Regions from separate parts of the Cryobacterium zhongshanensis genome, predicted to be linked through region 1. Evidence: predicted binding sites of a transcription regulator. Region 1 holds the regulator's gene; each other region holds the start of a gene.
The links. Region 1 encodes LexA, which represses DNA repair genes until DNA is damaged. Its sites were predicted from a motif close to TCGAACANNTGTTCGA; they were not measured.
Positions count from the first base shown of each region.

Region 2: MQH31_RS15510 (HNH endonuclease signature motif containing protein) is a predicted target of LexA. The motif match lies at 4,547-4,562, and genes of this name have one in related genera.
Region 3: imuA' (DnaE2-dependent mutagenesis accessory factor ImuA') is a predicted target of LexA. The motif match lies at 1,995-2,010, and genes of this name have one in related genera.

Region 1 covers NZ_JALGAR010000010.1:33,604-40,130, reverse strand. The annotation lists gene MQH31_RS20130 (methylenetetrahydrofolate reductase) at 1-339, shown strand, start outside; gene metE (5-methyltetrahydropteroyltriglutamate--homocysteine S-methyltransferase) at 543-2,882, shown strand; gene lexA (transcriptional repressor LexA) at 3,069-3,692, opposite strand; gene MQH31_RS20115 (LysM peptidoglycan-binding domain-containing protein) at 4,097-4,459, shown strand; gene MQH31_RS20110 (histidinol-phosphate transaminase) at 4,599-5,687, shown strand; gene hisB (imidazoleglycerol-phosphate dehydratase HisB) at 5,713-6,351, shown strand; gene hisH (imidazole glycerol phosphate synthase subunit HisH) at 6,348-6,527, shown strand, end outside.
Region 2 covers NZ_JALGAR010000004.1:294,507-301,033, forward strand. The annotation lists gene MQH31_RS15495 (peptidoglycan D,D-transpeptidase FtsI family protein) at 1-520, shown strand, start outside; gene MQH31_RS15500 (serine/threonine-protein kinase) at 517-2,247, shown strand; gene pknB (Stk1 family PASTA domain-containing Ser/Thr kinase) at 2,301-4,025, shown strand; gene MQH31_RS15510 (HNH endonuclease signature motif containing protein) at 4,582-6,300, shown strand; gene MQH31_RS15515 (anthranilate synthase component II) at 6,423-6,527, opposite strand, start outside.
Region 3 covers NZ_JALGAR010000001.1:1,679,604-1,686,130, forward strand. The annotation lists gene MQH31_RS07620 (DNA polymerase Y family protein) at 1-1,271, opposite strand, end outside; gene imuA' (DnaE2-dependent mutagenesis accessory factor ImuA') at 1,274-1,984, opposite strand; gene MQH31_RS07630 (SOS response-associated peptidase) at 2,095-2,793, shown strand; gene MQH31_RS07635 (hypothetical protein) at 2,906-3,070, shown strand; gene MQH31_RS07640 (SMP-30/gluconolactonase/LRE family protein) at 3,080-3,925, shown strand; gene MQH31_RS07645 (DUF1345 domain-containing protein) at 3,942-4,592, opposite strand; gene MQH31_RS07650 (J domain-containing protein) at 4,782-5,723, shown strand; gene MQH31_RS07655 (hypothetical protein) at 5,733-6,527, opposite strand, start outside.

The DNA of each region.
Region 1 (6,527 bases):
CCGATCCTGCCCGGCATCATGCCGGTGACGAGCCCGGCCAGACTGCGGCGGATCATCGAGCTGTCCGGCGAACAGATGCCGGCAGACCTGTCCATCCGGCTCGAGATCGAACCGACCAGGGAAGGCCAGCGCGAGATCGGCATCCGCCACGCCGTCGACCTCGCCGCCCAGGTGATCGCCGGGGGAGCGCCCGGGCTGCACCTCTACGCCTTCAACCAGCACGAGACCGTTCTCGAGGTGCTCGACGGCTGCGGCCTGCTCGGCGCGACGGCGCCGGTTCGGGACACTCCTGCTCAGCCTCAGGCTCCGGCCCCGACGGCACTGCCCACGATCGTGTAGAGCGACGGCGGATGCTCCTTCCCGCCTCCGCAGCTCTCCCGTCCACCCGAACGCAGCGCCTGCGCCACGGGTTTCCGTCGCGCCCGAAATCGGGCCGACGCACCACCGCCCGACCCGAAGCCCCTACCCCCCCCCTCAAGCCCCGATCATCCGATGATCCGCCCATCCGAACCGCACAGCACCCTCACCGCAAAGGACACGCCATGACCAGCACCTCCCCGTTCCCCGCAGGCACGATCCTCGGCTACCCGCGCATCGGCCCGCGCCGTGAGCTCAAGAAGGCCGTCGAAGCGTTCTGGGCCGGCACCACAACCGCCGCAGAGCTCGAAGCCACCGCGGCCGGACTGCGCCAGGCCACCCGCGACCGCCTCGCCGCCCTCGGTCTCGGGCGCACAGACTCGGCCATCCCCGAGTCGTTCTCCTTCTACGACCAGATGCTCGACGCGCTCTGCACGGTCGGCGCCGTACCGGCCCGCTTCGCCGGGCTCCTCGACGCCGACGGACGCATCGACCTCGCCGGATACTTCACCCTCGCTCGCGGCGAAGGGGAGAGCCTCCCGCTCGAGATGACCAAGTGGTTCGACTCGAACTACCACTACCTCGTGCCGGAGATCGGACCGGAAACGGAGTTCTCCCTGTCGAGCGACCGGATCGTGCGCGAATTCGAGGAAGCGCGCGCGGCCGGCTTCCTGACCCGACCCGTCATCGTCGGCCCGGTGACGTTCCTGCTGCTCAGCAAGCCGAGCGACGAAGCCCCCGCGGGCTTCGAGCCCCTCGACCGGCTCGACGACCTCATTCCGGTCTACGCGACGCTGCTGCAGCGCCTCGCGGACGCCGGCGCCGACTGGGTGCAGCTCGACGAACCGGGCCTCGTCAGCGAGAGCGTCCCTGTGCCCCGCGCCGAGGCTCTCACCGCAGTGCAGTGGGCGTACGGGACCCTCGGCCACCTCGCCCAGCGCCCGGCGATCTTCGTCGCCGCTCCCTACGGCAGCCTCGACGACGCCCTGCCCGTGCTCGCCGCCGCACCGATCGAAGCCATCGGCCTCGACCTCGTCCGCGGCGCCCTGCCCGCGGCCGTCCCCGGCCTCGAGGGGAAGACGCTCGTCGCCGGTGTCATCGACGGGCACAACATCTGGCGCGGCGACCTGGCGGATGCCTTCGCCCACCTCGACGAGGTCAGCGTCCTGTCACCGCGGGTCGCCGTCTCGACCTCGACGAGCCTGCAGCACGTCCCGCACACGGTCACCGACGAGTCCGCGCTCGGTGCAGACCTCGTGAGCTGGCTCGCCTTCGCCGACGAGAAGGTCGGCCAGGTCGCGACCCTGGCCCGCGGCCTGGCCGACGGCCGGGAGGCCATCGACGCCGAGCTCGACGCCGCGACCAGAGCCCTCGCCGCCCGCCGCATCGCCCCCGGAGTGCGCGACGGTGCCGTCAGGGCCCGCGCCGCAGCGCTCACCGCCGACGACTTCACCCGCGGGGAGTACGCCGACCGCCTCGCCGCCCAGGAGACCGCCCTCGCGCTGCCCTTCCTGCCGACGACGACGATCGGCTCCTTCCCGCAGACCGGGGAGATCCGCCGCGCCCGCGCCCGTTTCCTCACGGGAGTGCTCGACGCAGACGAGTACCGCGACCTGATGCGCGCGGAGATCGCCCGGGTCGTCGACCTCCAGGAGGAGATCGGCCTCGACGTGCTCGTGCACGGCGAACCCGAGCGCAACGACATGGTGCAGTACTTCGCCGAGAACCTCGACGGCTTCGCGGTCACCGAGAACGGCTGGGTCCAGTCCTACGGCAGCCGGTGCACGCGACCGTCCATCCTGTGGGGCGATGTCTCGCGCCCGAAGCCGATCACCGTCGAGTGGTCGACCTACACGCAGGGCCTCACCGCGAAGCCGGTCAAGGGCATGCTGACCGGACCGGTCACCATCCTCGCCTGGTCCTTCGTGCGGGACGACCAGCCCCTCGGCGAGACCGCCCGTCAGGTCGCCCTCGCCCTCCGCGACGAGATCGCCGACCTCGAGGCCGCCGGAATCGGCATCGTCCAGGTCGACGAACCCGCCCTGCGCGAACTGCTCCCGCTCAAGAAGGCCGGGCACGCCGACTACCTGGACTGGTCCGTCGGTTCGTTCCGGCTCGCGACGGCGGGGGTGCTGGATGCCACCCAGATCCACACCCACCTCTGCTACTCCGAGTTCGGCGTCGTGATCGACGCCATCCGCAACCTCGACGCCGACGTGACGAGCATCGAGGCGGCCCGCTCCCGGATGGAGGTCGTCGCGGACATCCAGGCCAACGGTTTCGACCACGGCATCGGGCCGGGCGTCTACGACATCCACTCGCCGCGGGTGCCGAGCGTCGCCGAACTCACGGAGCTGCTCGACCGTGCCGTTGCGGCCATCCCGGTCGGGCAGGTCTGGGTGAACCCGGACTGCGGGCTCAAGACCCGCGGTTACGCCGAGACGGTCGAGTCCCTGACCAACATGATCGAGGCGACCCGGATCGTGCGTGCGCGCCTCGCCGAGCGGGTGCCCGCCCGCGCCTGAGCTGTCCCGGGGGCGAGCCCGTGCCGCGCAAGACGCGCCAGTTCCGCTGCTTCGCGCCAGGTCCGGTTCTCTGCGCTCCAGTTTCGCCGCTTCGCGCCAGGCATGCCTGGCGCGAAGCGGCGCAAATGGCGCGCCTACTGAGAGCGAGCGCTGGAGCGCGGGCGCCGGGCTGCCGGGAGCGCCGGACTAAAGGGAACGCAGAACGGCGACGATCTTGCCGAGGATCTCGGCGTGGTCGCCCAGGATCGGCTCGAAGTTGGTGTTCCTCGGCAGCAGCCAGGTGTGGCCGTCACGCTGCCGGAACACCTTCACCGTCGCCTCGCCGTCGAGCATCGCGGCGACGATCTCGCCGTTCTCCGCGGTCTTCTGCTGGCGGACGACGACCCAGTCGCCGTCCATGATCGCGGCGTCGATCATCGACTCGCCGACGACCTTGAGCATGAACAGTTCGCCCTTGCCCACGAGCTGGCGCGGGAGCGGGAAGATCTCGTCGACCTGCTGGTCGGCCATGATCGGCACACCGGCGGCGATCCGTCCGACGAGCGGCACCATCGCCGCGTCGCCGACCGGGGTGCCCTGCTGGAAGTTCTCCGCGGCTCCCGCCGCGGTGTCCTCCGGCGACTGCGGCAACTCGATCAGGACCTCGAGCGCCCGTGGCCGGTTCGGGTCCCGGCGCAGGTAACCGCTGAGCTGGAGCTGGTTGAGCTGGTGGGTGACACTCGAGAGCGACGACAGACCGACGGCGTCACCGATCTCGCGCATGCTCGGCGGATAGCCCCTCTGCCCGACGGAGCGCTGGATCACGTCCATGATCGCGCGCTGCTTGTCGCTGAGGCTCTTCCTCCGTCGCGTGCCGCCTCGTTCAGGGGATCCGCCGCTGAACTGGGTCACGCTGTCCGGGGTCACGCTGTCCTGGGTCACGATGTCGCTCCTGTCGGTGGCGGTGGGCGGGTGGTGGTCGGTCGCCGCGGCGGATGCCGTGAGGCGACCGTATCCGAATGTCAGTGGTCGCTGGTTGAGTTCAGACCAGTCAATCGAAACTGTAACCAGCGTGGGGCGAAAGAGAGACATTCATTCGAGTGTGTCGTGTACTTCACCCCAATAATAACCGGAGAAAGTCTTGATTGTTCGAACAATCGAATATATATTCGGAACATAGCTTCGTATCCGGCTCTCCCGGCCGAGAGCCGGATACGAATACACAGGAGGCAGACATGAGCACAACAATCGAGCTGGTCCCGGGGGCGCACACCCGGCTGCGCATCACGCGGCGCGGTCGTGCCGTGCTGACCGCCGCCGCCGCCGTTCCCCTCGTCGTGGGCGCCCTCGCGCTCGCACTCAACGGCGGCCTCGCCGCCGCAGACGGCAGCACGCTGAGCGGCAGCGGCGCGAGCGACAGCGCAACGACGTTCGACTACGTCACGATCCAGTCGGGCCAGTCCTTGTGGCAGCTCGCCGAGCACATCGCGCCCTCCGCCGACCCGCGCGAGGTCATCGCCGACATCGTCAACCTGAACCAGCTGCCCTCCGAGAGCGTGCAGCCCGGCCAGCGCCTGGCCCTTCCCGCCGAATACTGAGCCCGCCGATTACTGAGCCGGCTGAACACCGAGCAGGCTGAACGCCGAGTCGGCTGATTACTGAGCGGGCTGAATGCACGGGGAGCCGAGCACGGGGCCGGCTGAATACTGAACCATCGTCAACATGCCCACCGGTATTATGGGGGGAGTGACCAGTCTCAACGACCTGCCCCTCCGCGACAACCTGCGCGGGCTCACTCCCTACGGGGCGCCCCAGCTGCACGTGCCGGTCGCTCTCAATGTGAATGAGAACACCCACGGCATCCCCGAGGACGTGGCCGTCGACATCGCGGCCGCACTGGCCGCCGCGATCCGGGGGATCAACCGGTACCCGGACCGGGAATTCACCGAACTGCGCGAGGCGATGGCCCGCTACCTGGGACACGGTCTCACCCGCCAGAACATCTGGGCCGCCAACGGCTCCAATGAGGTTCTCCAGCAGGTGCTCCAGGCCTTCGGCGGTCCGGGACGCACCCTGCTTGGTTTCGCCCCCACCTATTCGATGTACCCGCTGCTCGCCTCGGGCACCGGGACGCGCTGGATCGCCGGTGACCGCGACGCCGACTTCGAACTCACCCCGAGGCGCGCCGTCGAGTGGGTCAATCGCGTCAATCCCGACCTCGTCTTCCTGTGCTCCCCGAACAACCCGACCGGCACCCCGCTCTCGCTCGATGTGATCGCCGCCGTCTATGACGCCTGCGACGGGATCGTGGTGGTCGACGAGGCCTACGCCGAATTCGCCCCGGTGGGGACGGCATCCGCTCTCACCCTGCTGCCCGGGCGGGAGCGCCTGCTGGTCTCCCGCACGATGAGCAAGGCCTTCGCGTTCGCCGGCGCCCGGGTGGGCTACCTCGCGGCCGACCCTGCCGTGACGGATGCGCTCCGGCTCGTGCGCCTGCCGTACCACCTCTCCGCGCTGACCCAGGCGGCGGCCGTTGCCGCATTCGCGCACACGCCCGAAATGCTGCGCATGGTCGACGACATCCGCGGCCAGCGCGACCGTCTCGTCACCGAACTGCGCCGGCTCGGATACCAGCCCCTCCGCAGCGGCAGCAACTTCGTGCTCTTCGGCGGTGTCTCCGACCCGCGCGGCACGTTCGAGGCGCTGCTTGCCGAGGGCATCCTCGTGCGCGACGTCGGGATCCCCGGCCACCTGCGAGTCACCGCCGGCACCGAGCGCGAGACGACTGTCTTCCTCGACGCCCTCGAGGCACTGGGCCACGCGTAACCGTCCGGGCCAATAAACTAGCCGCATGAGCTCACAGTCACCGGCCGCACAGTCATCGACCGCACAGGCCCGCATCGCACACCTGCGGCGGGAGACCAGCGAGTCGAGCATCGACCTGACGATCAACCTCGACGGCACCGGCGTGTCCGACATCCACACCTCGGTACCGTTCTACGACCACCTGCTCACCGCGTTCGCCAAGCACTCCCTGACCGACCTCACCGTGCGGGCCTCGGGAGACATCGAGATCGATGTGCACCACACCGTCGAAGACGTCGGCATCGTGCTCGGCCTCGCCATCCGGCAGGCGCTCGGAGACAAGTCCGGCATCTCCCGCTACGGCGACGCCCTCGTGCCGCTCGACGAGGCCCTCGCCCAGGCCGTCGTCGACATCTCGGGACGCCCGTACCTCGTGCACACCGGGGAGCCGGCCGGGTTCGAGTTCCACCTGATCGGCGGTCACTTTACCGGCTCGATGGTGCGCCACGTCTTCGAGGCGATCGCGTTCAACGCCGCCCTCACCGTGCACGTCACAGTGCTCGGAGGCCGCGACCCGCACCACATCGCCGAGGCCGAGTTCAAGGCCTTCGCCCGCGCGTTCCGCCAGGCCAAGGCCTACGACCCGCTCGTCTCCGGCGTGCCGTCGACCAAGGGCGCCCTGTGACGAGCGTCGTCGTCTTCGACTACGGCACGGGCAACGTGCACTCGGCCGTCAAGGCGCTCGAACTCGCCGGGGCCGACGTGACCCTGACGAGCGACCGCCGTACCGCCCTCGAGGCGTCCGGTCTCGTCGTACCCGGCGTCGGGGCCTTCAGCGCCGTGATGGGCGCCCTCACCGCC
Region 2 (6,527 bases), on a different contig from region 1:
CGATGTCGCGACGAGCGTGTACCCCACGGTCCTCGATGACGCACAGACCGCACTGTCGGCGTTCGGGCAGTACGAGGTGCGCGCAACGCCCATGCAGATGGCGATGGTGTCGGCGACGATCGCGAACGGCGGGGTGCAGATGGCGCCGAACCTCGTGGAGGAAATCATCGCCCCCAATCTCAGCCCGCTCGAAAGCTTCACGCCGAAGACGGTGAAACAGGTGATCAGCGCTGCAACCGCGGCCACGATGACCCAGATGATGGTCAATGACGTCGCGGATGGCGCGGCAAGCAATGCAAGAATAGACGGGGTCAACGTGGCGGGAAAAACGGGTACGGCCGAGAACGCAACTAACGAGCCATACACACTCTGGTTCACCGGTTTTGCTCCCGCAGAAGATCCAAAATACGCGATCACCGTCCTCGTTGAGGATGGCGGAGGTCTTGGCCAGAAGGGGTACGGCAATTTGCTCGCCGCACCCATTGCAAAGCAGGTACTAGAGGCGGTGCTGAACAAATGAGACCCACAGCAGGGCTCACCTTCGGGGGACGCTACGAACTGAAGTCCCGGATCGCCATCGGCGGGATGGGCGAGGTCTGGCAGTCCGTCGACCTCGTGATCGGTCGTACCGTCGCCATCAAGATCTTGAAGGACGAGTATCTCGGTGACCCGGGCTTCCTCGAGCGCTTCCGCGCCGAGGCCCGTCACGCCGCTCTCGTCAACCACGAAGGCATCGCCAATGTCTTCGACTACGGCGAAGAAGACGGCAGCGCCTTCCTCGTCATGGAACTCGTTCCCGGCGAAGCCCTGTCGACGATCCTCGAGCGCGAGCACGTCCTGCCGACCGACAAGGTCCTCGACATCGTCGCGCAGACGGCATCCGCCCTGCACGCCGCGCACGCCGCTGGACTCGTACACCGGGACATCAAGCCGGGGAACCTGCTGATCACCCCCGATGGCCGGGTCAAGATCACCGACTTCGGCATCGCCCGTATCGCCGACCAGGTTCCGCTCACCGCGACCGGTCAGGTGATGGGCACCGTGCAGTACCTCTCGCCCGAGCAGGCGAGCGGTCGCTCGGCGTCACCGACGACCGACATCTACTCACTCGGCATCGTCGCATACGAGTGCCTCGCCGGACGCCGCCCGTTCACGGGAGAGTCTCAGGTGGCCATCGCGATGGCGCAGATCAACGAGATCGCTCCTGACCTGCCCGACACGATTTCCGAGCCGGTCCGCAACCTCGTCATCTCCTGCCTCGCCAAGAACCCGGCGGATCGCCCGGCGTCGGCGGCCCACCTCGCCAGGGCCGCAACCGCCCTGCGCCGCGGTGATGTCGCACTCGCGGCCGCTTCGGTTCCCGCCGTCATGAACGGGGTCACCCCCACCATGGCGACGATGCTGATGCCCGGTGCCGGCGCGAACGCGCAGGCCACCACGCTGCTTCCTTCCGGCCTGCCGCCCGTCACTCGCGCGTCTACGGCAGCGGCCGAGGCCGCGGAAGCCAAGAAGAAGAAGAAGCCCAGCCCGTGGACCTGGCCGCTCATCGCCCTGATCGCACTGCTGGCTCTGGTTCTCATCGGCGGCATCATCGCGTTCGTTTCCCAGCAGAACAGCGGAAGCACCCCGGTCACGACGTCGAGCACGTCGAGCACTCCCTCCTCGACGCCGTCCAAGACTCCATCGCCGAGTGCGACGCCGAGTCCGACGCCGAGTGCGACCCCGACGCCCACAACGGCGGAGGTGACCGAGTCCGAGTTCATCGGCAAGACGAGCGGGGAAGCCCGCACCATGCTCCAGGGTCTGGGCTTCGTCGCCGACGTCGTCACGGGTAACGCCTCGGTCGACCCGGCCACTCAGGTCGTCGACACGGTCTACAAGGTCAACCCGACGGGCCCGGTCAAGAAGGGCGAGAAGATCACCGTCACGGTCTACGCGCCGGCCCTCGTTCCGGACACCCCGACCGCGGCTCCGACGGCGGACAAGAAGACTGTTGCCCCCGGTGGCACGGTCACCTACACCTGGACGGCCCAGTCCTGCCCCGCCGGGCAGACTCTGGCCGGGTACAAGCTCGAGGCGACCGGCGGCGCCGTAGCCTCAGCCAACCCGACCGCAGCCGGCGTCACGACGGCAGCGGTCACCGCGGGAGCAGCGCCCGGGCCCGTGACAGTCAAGTTCCTGTACTACTGCGGCCAGGTCGCCTCCGGCTGGTCGCCCTCCTCGACAGATGTCGTGGTCGCCCCGTAAGGAAGGCCGGACACTTCAGGTAAAATAGCCAAGATCTGGGTGACCAGGGGACGATGGTCGACAAGAGTGGGAGTGAGTCTGTGAGTGATGAAGGCCGCCTGCTCGCAGGTCGCTATCGAGTGGGGGCACTCATTGGTCGCGGCGGCATGTCCGACGTGCACATCGGCACCGACGCGCGGCTCGGCCGCACGGTGGCGATCAAACTCCTGAAATCCTCCCTCGCGGCCGACCCCGCCTTCCGCACCCGCTTCCGCCAGGAGGCGCAGGCCGCGGCGCGGATGGCGCACCCCACGATCGTGCGCGTCTTCGACGCAGGCGAGGAGACCGTCGGAGAACCCGGCGGCCTCGAGTCGCAGATTCCATTCATCGTGATGGAATTCGTCGACGGACGCCTGCTCAAGGACATCATCCGCGAAGGTCCCGTCCAGCCCACCGAAGCCGTGCGAATCATCGACGGCGTCCTGACGGCGCTCGAGTACTCGCACCGCGCGGGCGTCGTGCACCGCGATATCAAGCCCGGCAACATCATGATCACCAAGACCGGCCAGGTCAAGGTGATGGACTTCGGCATCGCGAGAGCCATCTCGGATTCCTCGACAACGGTCGCCCAGACCACCGCGATCCTCGGCACCGCGTCGTACTTCTCCCCGGAACAGGCCAAGGGCGAATCCGTCGACGCACGCACCGACCTGTACTCCACCGGTGTCGTCCTCTTCGAGATGCTCACCGGCCGCACCCCTTTCCGCGGCGACACCCCGGTCGCCGTCGCTTACCAGCACGTCAGCGAGACACCGGTCACCCCGAGCTCGATCAACCCCAAGATTTCTCCGGCCCTCGACGTCGTCGTGATGCGAGCCCTGGAAAAGGACCGCTTCGCCCGCTACCAGAGCGCCGTCGAATTCCGAACGGATGTCGAGATCGCCGGCTCCGGCGTGATCCCGCTGCACCGCCCCGTCGATGAAGCCTCCGCAAGCCTTTTCGGTACGCCGCCGACGGCAACCTCCGGATCGGAGCTCGCCCTCAAGCAGCTCGCCGAGGACGCCACGATGGTGCGCACCCAGCGACGCCCTCCGGTCATCTGGATCTGGGCCGGCATCCTCAGCGTCATCGTGATCGTGCTCTCCGTGATGATCTGGGCCTTCAGCCTTACCCCGAGCAGCGATCTCCCGGACAATTCCCGGAAGGTGCCCTCACTGGTCGGTGAGAGCTACGAGGCCGCCCAGAATACCCTCATCGAGTCCGACCTCGCCGCCACGATGGCCCAGGAGGCCAGCGCGACGGTCCCCAAGGACAAGGTCACGCGAACGGACCCGCCGGCCGGAACGATCGCCCAGCCGACCGATGTGATCAAGGTCTACGTGTCAACGGGTCCGCAGCCCGTGACCGTCCCGGACGTCACGAACCTGCCGATCGCCGATGCCCAGGCCGCGATCAGTGCTCTCGGGCTCGTGCCAGGTTCGATCACCAAGGAGAACTCGGCGACGATCGCACCCAACCTTGTGCTGCGTACCGACCCGGCGCTTCAGGCCAGCGCCCAGACCGGTGACACCATCAATCTCTTCATCTCCAGCGGCCTCGTCAGCCTGCCGAACCTCGTCGGCCAGTCGCTGACGGCGGCGAGTGAGCTCCTGCAGAGCCCGAGCGTGCAGCTCGTTCCGATGCCGACCCCGGACACCACCTGTGCGAGCCAGCCGGGCTCACCCGTCACCAAGCAATCCCAGGCCCCCGGCGACGTGCAACAGAAGTCCGAAGTCTCACTCACCTACTGCGCCAAGTAGCTCCCCGCCTTACCCTCCCCGGCCCGGCCCGGCCCGCGACAGCGGGTGACCGGCTGGCCTGAGCGGAGTGACCGACGCCGCACCGCTTTCGCGACGCTAGGGCGCCCACGGCGAGTCAGGCCAGCACGTTCGCGATGCAGGAGTGCACAAAGCGCCCGAGAGCATGCGTCCGGCAGGCCGCCGCAGGCGCCGCCGTGGCTAGCTCAGGAGATCCGTGCAGCCCGGCGTAGCTCGGCCGCACTGGTCCGAGGGCCGGTAATGCCTGCCCGGGCCAATCTCCTGAGTTAGCCACAGGAGCGCATGCACACACTCCCGAGAGCGTGCAACCCGCCTGGCTTACGCGACCGTCGCCGTGCCGAATTCAGGAGATGCCTGCGTCCGGGTGGGATCGGCCGCACTTGGTCCGCGGGCCCGTGGCGCTCGCCCGGGCGCATCTCCTGAATTCGGCACCTCGAGCGCCGGCACACTCGCGTGCAGGTGTGAAACTCGGAGCACCGAGGCGATAATTAAGTGAGCTAATCTCGCATTCGTGTTCGATTCGGGGTAGAATCGGGGTATGGCAGGAGCTTCGGATCCACAGTCACACACCCCGCAGACACCCGGTTCCGGGGCTGCGGGGGATCAGCCCACCACGGTGGGCCTCGTCTCCACCGAGTCGTCGGCTGAGTCGTCGGTCGCATCCGCGGAGTCGTCGGTCGAGGCGGCTCATCCGGTTGCGATTGCTGAGGGTTTCGAGGGTGTTGAGGGCCTGGCCGGCTCGGTTGCGTCGGTGCATGCGGATGCTGTCGCCCGGCTCCTCGAGGCCCAGACGGCCCTCGCGGAGGCCTTGGCGGCGATCCCGGTCGGACTGCTCAGCGATACGGAAGCCGTGACGGCGCTCAGCATGGTCGAGGCGATCGGGCGGACGGTGGATGCGGCCCGGGTGAACACCGCCACCGATGTGGATCGGCGGGCCCGAGTGCTCGACCGGGACGGGCTGGCATGGCGAATGGGCTGCAAAGGTCCGTTGGATGTGCTGACCCGGGTGACGCGGGTGTCGGCCAGGGAAGTGAAGCGACGCACCAAGCTCGGCGATGCGGTGTTGCCGCGGCCGTGCGGCGGGAGCGGCTGGTTGCCGCCGTTGTTCCCGACGGTCGGGGCCGCCCTGACCGCGGGGGAGATCGGGGTGGAGACCGCGGAGTTGATCGTGGCGGGGCTTCAGACGATCAGTCACCGGGTGGCGCCGGATGACCTGCTGACGGCGGAACGTGCTCTGGTCGCCTCGGCGGCCGGTCTGATCACCCCGGAAACCGAGAACCTCGCCGGCGCGGGGGTCCCGGCGGCTGCGGATCTGATCCGGGGCATGGTGTTGCAGTGGCAGGCGGCCCTGGACCCGGACGGCGTCCTGCCGCAGGAGGACGTGTTCGAGGCGAAGTCGAACATCGGCTTCGGCCAACTCAAGAACGGCTTGTATCCGGTGAAGGGCGGGGTCACGCCGGAACTGTTCGGGATGATGAACACCCTCTTCGACGCCTTCCTCAGCTTCCACGCGCGGCCCGCGTTCCCCACCGAGGAAGAACAGGCGCTGATGGATTCGGGGCAGATGATCCCCGGCGCCGAAACCGAAGGCACCGGAGCCGACACCGGCCCGGAGCTGGACGTGATCGAAGCCGAGCTTCGGGAACGCCGCCAGGACACCCGCACCAGCGGGGAGAAACGCGCCGACATCCTCCGCGCGTTGATCGAACATGCCGCTCGCGACCAGGACACGCCGTCGATGGGTGGGTCGGCGCCGACGGTGATGGTGCACGTGAACGCCGTCGACCTCGACTCCGGGGTCGGGGTCGGGTGGATCGACGGGGTCGAAGCACCGGTGTCGCTGAAGACGGTGCACCAACGGATCTGCGACGGCGGCTTCCAGGGGGTGTTGTTCGGGGCCAACAACCAGGTGCTGAAACTGGGCCCGGAACGGCGGTATTTCAACCGGGCGCAGCGGCGGGCGATCACCGCCCGGGACGGCGGGTGCATCATCCCCGGGTGCAAGGCCCCCGCCCACTGGGCCGAAGTGCACCATGTGAAGCCGTGGGCGAAGGACGGCCCGACGAATGTCGACAACGGGGTCCTCCTCTGCTGGTTCCATCACCACACCATCGACACGTCGGGGTGGGAGATCCGGATGGTGAAGGGCTCACCACAAGTGCGGGCCCCGGGGCTGATCGACCCGCAACGACTCTGGCGGCCACCGAACCGGCACCGCGCCCACCAGGTCCTGACCGGACCACCCAACCGCGACTGAACATCGAACCAAGGCGGACTCGACTGACCAAGGCACTTGCTGGCTCAGCGTCGCACCCGGCATCCACCACACTCGTGCGACCGCAGCGCGGCACGGCAGAGCACAGCCGCGCGGAGGTGACGTTAGGACAGCTTGAGGATGGGGTGGAGGCCCCGTGCGGTCTCCTGGGCCTCAGGGAGGCCGGTGAGGGCCAGCCAGTTGGCCAGCATGAGGTAGCCACCCTCCGT
Region 3 (6,527 bases), on a different contig from region 1:
AGCACCCGGCGGTCCCTGAGCAGCCGTCCGCCGCCGGGGACCGCGGTGAGCACACCGTCGTGCCCGAGCAGGCCCTGCACGCGGGTGAGCGCGTGGTGGATTCTTTCGTCGGGCCCGGAATCCCAGAGCCCCTGCTCGTGATCGGCGGTCGAGTCCACCCGCTCGGGGATGACCCGGACCCGCGTGATGGCGGCCTCGAGCTCGCTCGCACCGGGGCCAGCGCCCTGCAACTGCCAGCGCACCCGGTCCGCGATGTCGGCGCCGGTGAACCAGCGCGGATGTCGCCACGACCGGGTCTGGACGGCTCCGACTCCCGCTGCGGAGTCGGTGCAGACCTCGATAGTGACCTCCGTGCAGACGAGGCGCGAAGCGGCGAGGGCCCTGACGAAGTCGTCGAGTCCGGCGCGGATGGCGAAGGTGACCTGGTCGACGCGGTCGAGCGGGGGTTCCCAGTCGAAGGCCACCTCCCGGTGCCGGGGCGGGACGCGGGGTACGACCCTGCTGTCATCGGTCGCCCCGGCGATCCGGTGGGCGCGTGCGGCTGCCGCCCCGAAGCGGTGCCGGACCCGGTCGGCGGGGAGCGCCGCGAAGTCCCGCAGGGTGTGCACCCCGAGTCGACGGAGCAGGGTCGCGAGTTCCCCGTCGATGAGACCTGCGTCGACGAGCGTGGTCACCGGACGGACGGCGAGGAAGGCCGCGGAGCCGCCGGGCGGGACGACCCTCACGGGGGCGGTGCCCGCGTCCCTGGCGACCTGTTCCGCGGCGAAGGCGCCATCGGCGATGCCGGCCCGGGCGCCGGGAATCCCGAGTGCGGCGACGCAGGCGATCAGCGTCTCAGCGGCAGCCCATTCGCTCCCGTAGAAGCGGGCCGGCCCGCGGGAGCGGACGGCGCACAGGCCTGGCCGGAGTACCTGCACCCCGGGCGTCATGTCCTCGAGGCGTTCGATGACCGGCTCGAACGCCCGATCGTCGAGCACGCGGTCGTAGCCGAGCGCGATGAGGTCAGGGCAGCGGAACTGGGCCTCACGAACGGTGAGTCCTCGCCGCACCCCGGCCCCGCGGGCGGCCGTCGAGCACGCGAACACGGTTCCCCTGTCGAGGAGCGCGACCGGGGCATCCGCGGGGAGTCCCGCCCGCGCCCGGGCCGCCGTGACCGGCCAGTCCGGGCACCACAGCACGATGGTCCGATCGGGTCCGGATGTTCGCCCGACACCCGGGTCGTTGGCGGGGCCGGTGAGCGAGCCGGTGAGCGAGCCGGTGAGCGCGGTCATCGTCATACCGCCTCGCCGTACCGCAGTGCGGGGAGCTCGACATCGGGTCGGGAGTCCTGGTCGGCCGGGGCATCCGACGACAGGCCGGCCAGCGACATCCGTGCGGTGCGGGGGAGGCCCGAGCGCGCGGATGCGGCGACGAGGACCTCTCGTCCGGTCAGGTGGCCGTGGCCGAACCCGAGCCCGGACCAGGTGTTCGTGCGCAGGGAGAGCCGCGCCTCCGCCTGCGGCCACTCTCCGGCGACGAGGAGCGTGCACCCGCGCTGCCGGAGCCTGGCGCCGAGGCGGGAGGCCTCGGTCTCCGACACGCGCCGCGGCGGCCGGACCGCGACGACGGGAAGCACGTCGGCGAGGGCAGCCGTGACCGTGAGCCAGTGGTCGCCGGGTGCAGGCACCAGGACGAGACGCGCCAGGTCGATTCCCAGGCTCGTCGCCGCCTCGGGACCGAGATCGGGCAGGCCGATGATCCCGCACCACGACCCGGCGACGGACGGCCCGGCGAGCAGGGCGAGGAGGAGGGAGATGGAGCTGTCCACGGCGTAGACCGCGCCGGGCCTGAGCGCCCCTCCGGGCAGGAGGCCCTCGAATCCCGCAGCGGCCGGCCGTGTCTCGAGCCCGAGCCTCGTGGATTCCATCCCGCGGATGCGCGACTGGAGCCCGGCCGCGACCTCTCGCGAGCCGGCTCCGGTGCGGGGGACGGGAAGACGGGACACCTCACTATATTCGAACAGACTTTCGATTAAGTCAAGGGGGTCGGGTGCGGGCGCAGCACCTGGGGGAGCCCCGGGCGAGGGATGTCGGTGGGTCGCGCTAGCCTGAAGTCATGTGCGGTCGATTCATCATCACGGACACGGCGCCGGACCTCGCCGCGATGTTCGACGTCGAGCACGAGGGCGAGAACCTCCCGGAGCCGTCGTGGAACATCGCGCCGACCGAGCGGATTCCGATCGTGCTCGAGTCGGCGAAATCCGGCAGTGTCGTGCGCAGGCTCGAGTCTGCACGCTGGTCGCTCGTGCCCTCGTTCGCAACGGCACTCGTGTCGAAGTTCCCGACCTTCAACGCCCGGTCGGAGACCGTGGGGGAGAAGGCCACGTTCCAGCCGTCGCTTGCGTCCAGGCGCGCCCTCGTTCCGGCCACCGGCTACTATGAATGGCGCACAGAGGGCACCGTCAAGACCCCGTATTTCGTGCATTCGGAAGACGGGCTGCCCCTCGCCCTCGCCGGTCTCTATGCCTGGTGGCGCAACCCGGACCTCGCGGAAGACGACCCGGCGCGCTGGGTGCTGAGCGCGACGATCCTGACCCAGGAGGCGACCGGCCGCCTGAGGGGACTTCACGAGCGGATGCCCGTCGTGCTCCCGGAGGAGACCTGGGACCAATGGCTCGACCCGCACACCGTCGGCGATCAGGAGTTCGTGGACGCTGCTGTCGGCGCCTCTGCGGAGTCGGTGGAGGGACTGCGGTTCCATGAGGTCGCACCGCTCAGCGGCAACGGTCCGGAACTGATCGAACCAGTGGCCTGATCCGGCCGCCGGCCCTCCGGCCGGTGACGATCCGGCCCCCGCGCCCGTACCGCGACCGGTTACGCTCGTGGTGGCGCGGAACGGCCGGGCCGCTCTGGAAAGGACTCTTCCCATGAATGTTGTCGCCTTCATCTTCGCGATGGCCGTGTTCGTCTTCGGACTGTGGCTCTTCGGGTTCGCCTTCACCGTCACCGCCGGCCAGCTGCCGATCTTCTTCGGCGGGATCCTCTGCGTGGCCCTCGCCGTGGCGATTCCCGTCCAGATCCTGCGCGACTGAGCACGAGCCATGCAGGCCGAACAGCGTACCGATCCGCTCGCCTTCCACGGCGAGGGCCCCGTGTGGTCCCCCTCGTGGGGCGGCCTGCGCTGGCTCGATATGTTCGCGGGAGACATCCTCTCGCTCGACGGCGACACCGTGCACCGCAGGCACGTCGGCAGCATGGTCGTGACCGTGCGGCCACGCCGGGCGGGCGGTGCCGTCCTGGCCCTGCAGCGCGGTTTCGCCCTCGAGGACACCGACGGCACGATCACCGAGCTCGGGGAGCTCTGGAGCGACCAGCTCCTGCGACTCAATGAAGGCGGATGCGATCCGGACGGCCGGTTCTACTGCGGATCCATGGCATTCGACCAGCACCCGGGCGCCGGTTCGCTTCGCCGCCTCGATCCGGACGGCTCCGTCGACGTCGTCCTGACGGGACTGACGATCTCCAACGGACTGGACTGGAGCCCCGACGGTTCCCTCGCCTACTACAACGACACCGCGACCGGCCGGATCGCCGTGTTCGACTACAGCGCCGAGACGGGCCTGACCGGCCTCCGCAGCTTCGTCGAGATCCCCGCGGAAACCGGCTTTCCCGACGGCCTCACGGTGGACAGCCAGGGCGGGGTCTGGGTGGCCCTGTACGGCGGGAGTGCCGTGCACCGCTATACGCCGGATGGCAGGCTCGACGCAGTCGTCGAGGTCGCCGCGAGCCGCGTCACCGCATGCACCTTCGGCGGACCGAACCTCGACGAGCTCTTCATCACGACCTCCCGGGAGGGCCTCGACGAGGGAGAAGAGGCCCTCGCCGGATCGCTGTTCCGGGTGGATGCCGGGATCACCGGTCTGCCCGTGCGGGAGTTCGCCGGCTGAACGGCCAGGTCCCCGCTCAGTGCAGCAGCCCGGCGACGAGATTGATCATCGTCGCGAGGATGACGGATCCGAAGAGGTAGGACAGCAGTCCGTGGCGGAGCGCCGTCATCCGGATGGCGTGCGTCTGCAGGTTGGTGTCCGACACCTGGAAGGTCATCCCCAGGGTGAATGCGAGATAGGCGAAGTCCCCGTAGCTCGGCGGTTCGTTCTGGTTGAACTCGATCCCGCCATCCGCTCCCTCGTAGTAGAGCCGGGCATAGCGCAGGGTGAACAAGGTGTGCAGCAGCGTCCAGGACAGGACGACGCTCAGCACGGACACCAGGGCGAGCACGACCTGCGCTGCCCCCGTCGTGGAATGCGTCTCGATGAGGAGGAGGCCGAGGGCGCCGAGGCTTGCGAGGCTGATCAGGAGCACGAGCAGGTCCGATACGCCGCGGGACGGGTCCTCGCGCGTCGCGTGGCTCGCGGTCGTCGCGGCGTCCATCGGCGCGATCACGAGCCAGACCCAGCCGATGAAGGTGACGCACGCGGCCGCCCAGCCCACGATCGGGGTGAGCACCCAGTCGCCCCAGATCGACGTGACGAGTGCCGCGGTTATGCCGATCACGGCCATCACGATCAGGCGGGTGCTCGAGCGACGCACCCGCAGGGTTTCCCAGGTCTTCATGGCCCGATCGTCCCACAGATCCTCCCGGAGTCCGTGAGCGGCACGGGTGGGGCGAGATGCCAGAATCGCTCGATAAGGTGAAGAGAACGTCAGACACAGGTCTGACCGGGTCAGACCTGTGTCTGACCAAGTACAGACCCAGGACTACTGTGGCGTACCGCACCCGATCGAACGAAAGAGACCGCGAGGATGTCAGAGAGCCCGGCCGCGGCATCGCCATACGAGGTGCTGGGCGTGAGCCCGGAGGCGACCAGCGAGGAACTGCGGCGCGCCTATCGCAAACGACTGCGTCTCACGCACCCGGATGTCGGGGGTCGCGCCGCCGACTTCCAGGCCGTCCAGGTGGCCTGGGAACGGATCGGCAACCCCGAGAGCCGGGCGGACTACGACCGGCGCCGGTACCCGGACAACGATCCCGGGACCGTGCACGCCGGTTCCGCCTCATCGCCAGGGTCGCCCCGTGCGTCGTCCGCGGCGACGGGCCCCCGAGCGCGGATGTACGGACATCCGGGCGGGCACGCCAGGCAGCGGTACCTCGAGCTCCTGCGCGAGTGGGTCGGCCGCGGCACCGTCATCGAGGACCCATACGCTCCCCAGCTCGTCCGCTCTGCACCCCGGGAGATCCGGCACTGCCTGGCCCGCGCCCTTGCCCAGGAATCGACGGCCCACCTCGTCTCCCTGCTCGGCATCGGCTACACGGCGTGGCACGACGTGCTCGCGGGTTCGCACCCTGACCCGATCGACCACGTCGTCCTCGGCCCGGCCGGCCTGTTCGCGATCCTCTCCGAGGACTGGGGCGCCCCCGTCGAACTCCGGCGCGGCGAGCTCATCGCGGAGACCCTGCGGCCGGAGGACCGTCCCGTGCACGAATTCGAGGACGCCGCGCGGGCGCTCCACCGTGCCCTTGGCGTGCGCTTCACCGCCCTCGTCGTCGTACTACCCGACGACGCCCTGTCCGAGCCCCTTGCGGTGCCCGGCCGCGGCCGCCGTCCGACGGTCGTCGTGATTCCGCGGTCGCGGCTCGTCGGGCTGCTCCGCGAGGGGTTGCCGGGGATGGATCGCGGCAGCTTCGAGAAGGTGTTCGACCTGCGCAGCCGCCTTCAGGACGGCATCCGCTTCGTCACGGACTAGTCGTTCGGCCTAGCGGAGGCCGAGCTTGGTGACCCAGTAGGCCAGGAACGCCGCACCGGCGGCGTCGTGGATCAGGTCACCCTCGATGATCACGGGGTACGGCCGGTCGAGGACCCCGTCGGACGGGCGCACGTCCACGTGGGCGACCTCGTACCCTGCTGTGTGCAGGTGGTCCGCCATCAGGTAGTCACTGCGGGAGTCGCCGACGGAGCGCCAGACCCGGGGGAGCGGCCCGGACTCGGCGAAGAAGGCGAGGGCCCGTTCGGCGCCGTGGTCCTTGTCGAGCGTGACGGACTCGATGTCCGTCGAGATGATCGTCGGATCGATCCGGAACGGCACGGCGCCGGACGTATCCGGTGCGACCCGGTCGCCGAAGCGGACCCCGAGCCCGAGGCCCGTGAGGATCGTGAAGGATGCCTCGTTGAAGTCGACCGCGGCCGCTGCGTAGTCCGCGTCAGCGGCATCCGTGCGCTGTTCGACGGACACCATGGCCTCCTTGGTCTCGTCGAAGAACATCGTGTCGGCGAAACGGTCGTGCACGAGCGAACGGATCGCGTCGACGGCGGCCGCCGGCAGTGCGACACTCGGGTCGACGACCACCGGGCCCATGCCCGCTGCGGTGATCGGGAACCACACGGCGCCCTTCTCGCAGACACCGTACATGCGCATGGTCTCCGGCAGGCCGGCGGCGAGGAGGGGGGTGATGACCTGCTCGCGGATGAAGAGCGCCGACCGACCTGTGATGAAGGCGATCGGTACGTTCGCGGCGGCGAGCGTGATCAGGTCGGCGATGATGCTGTCCCG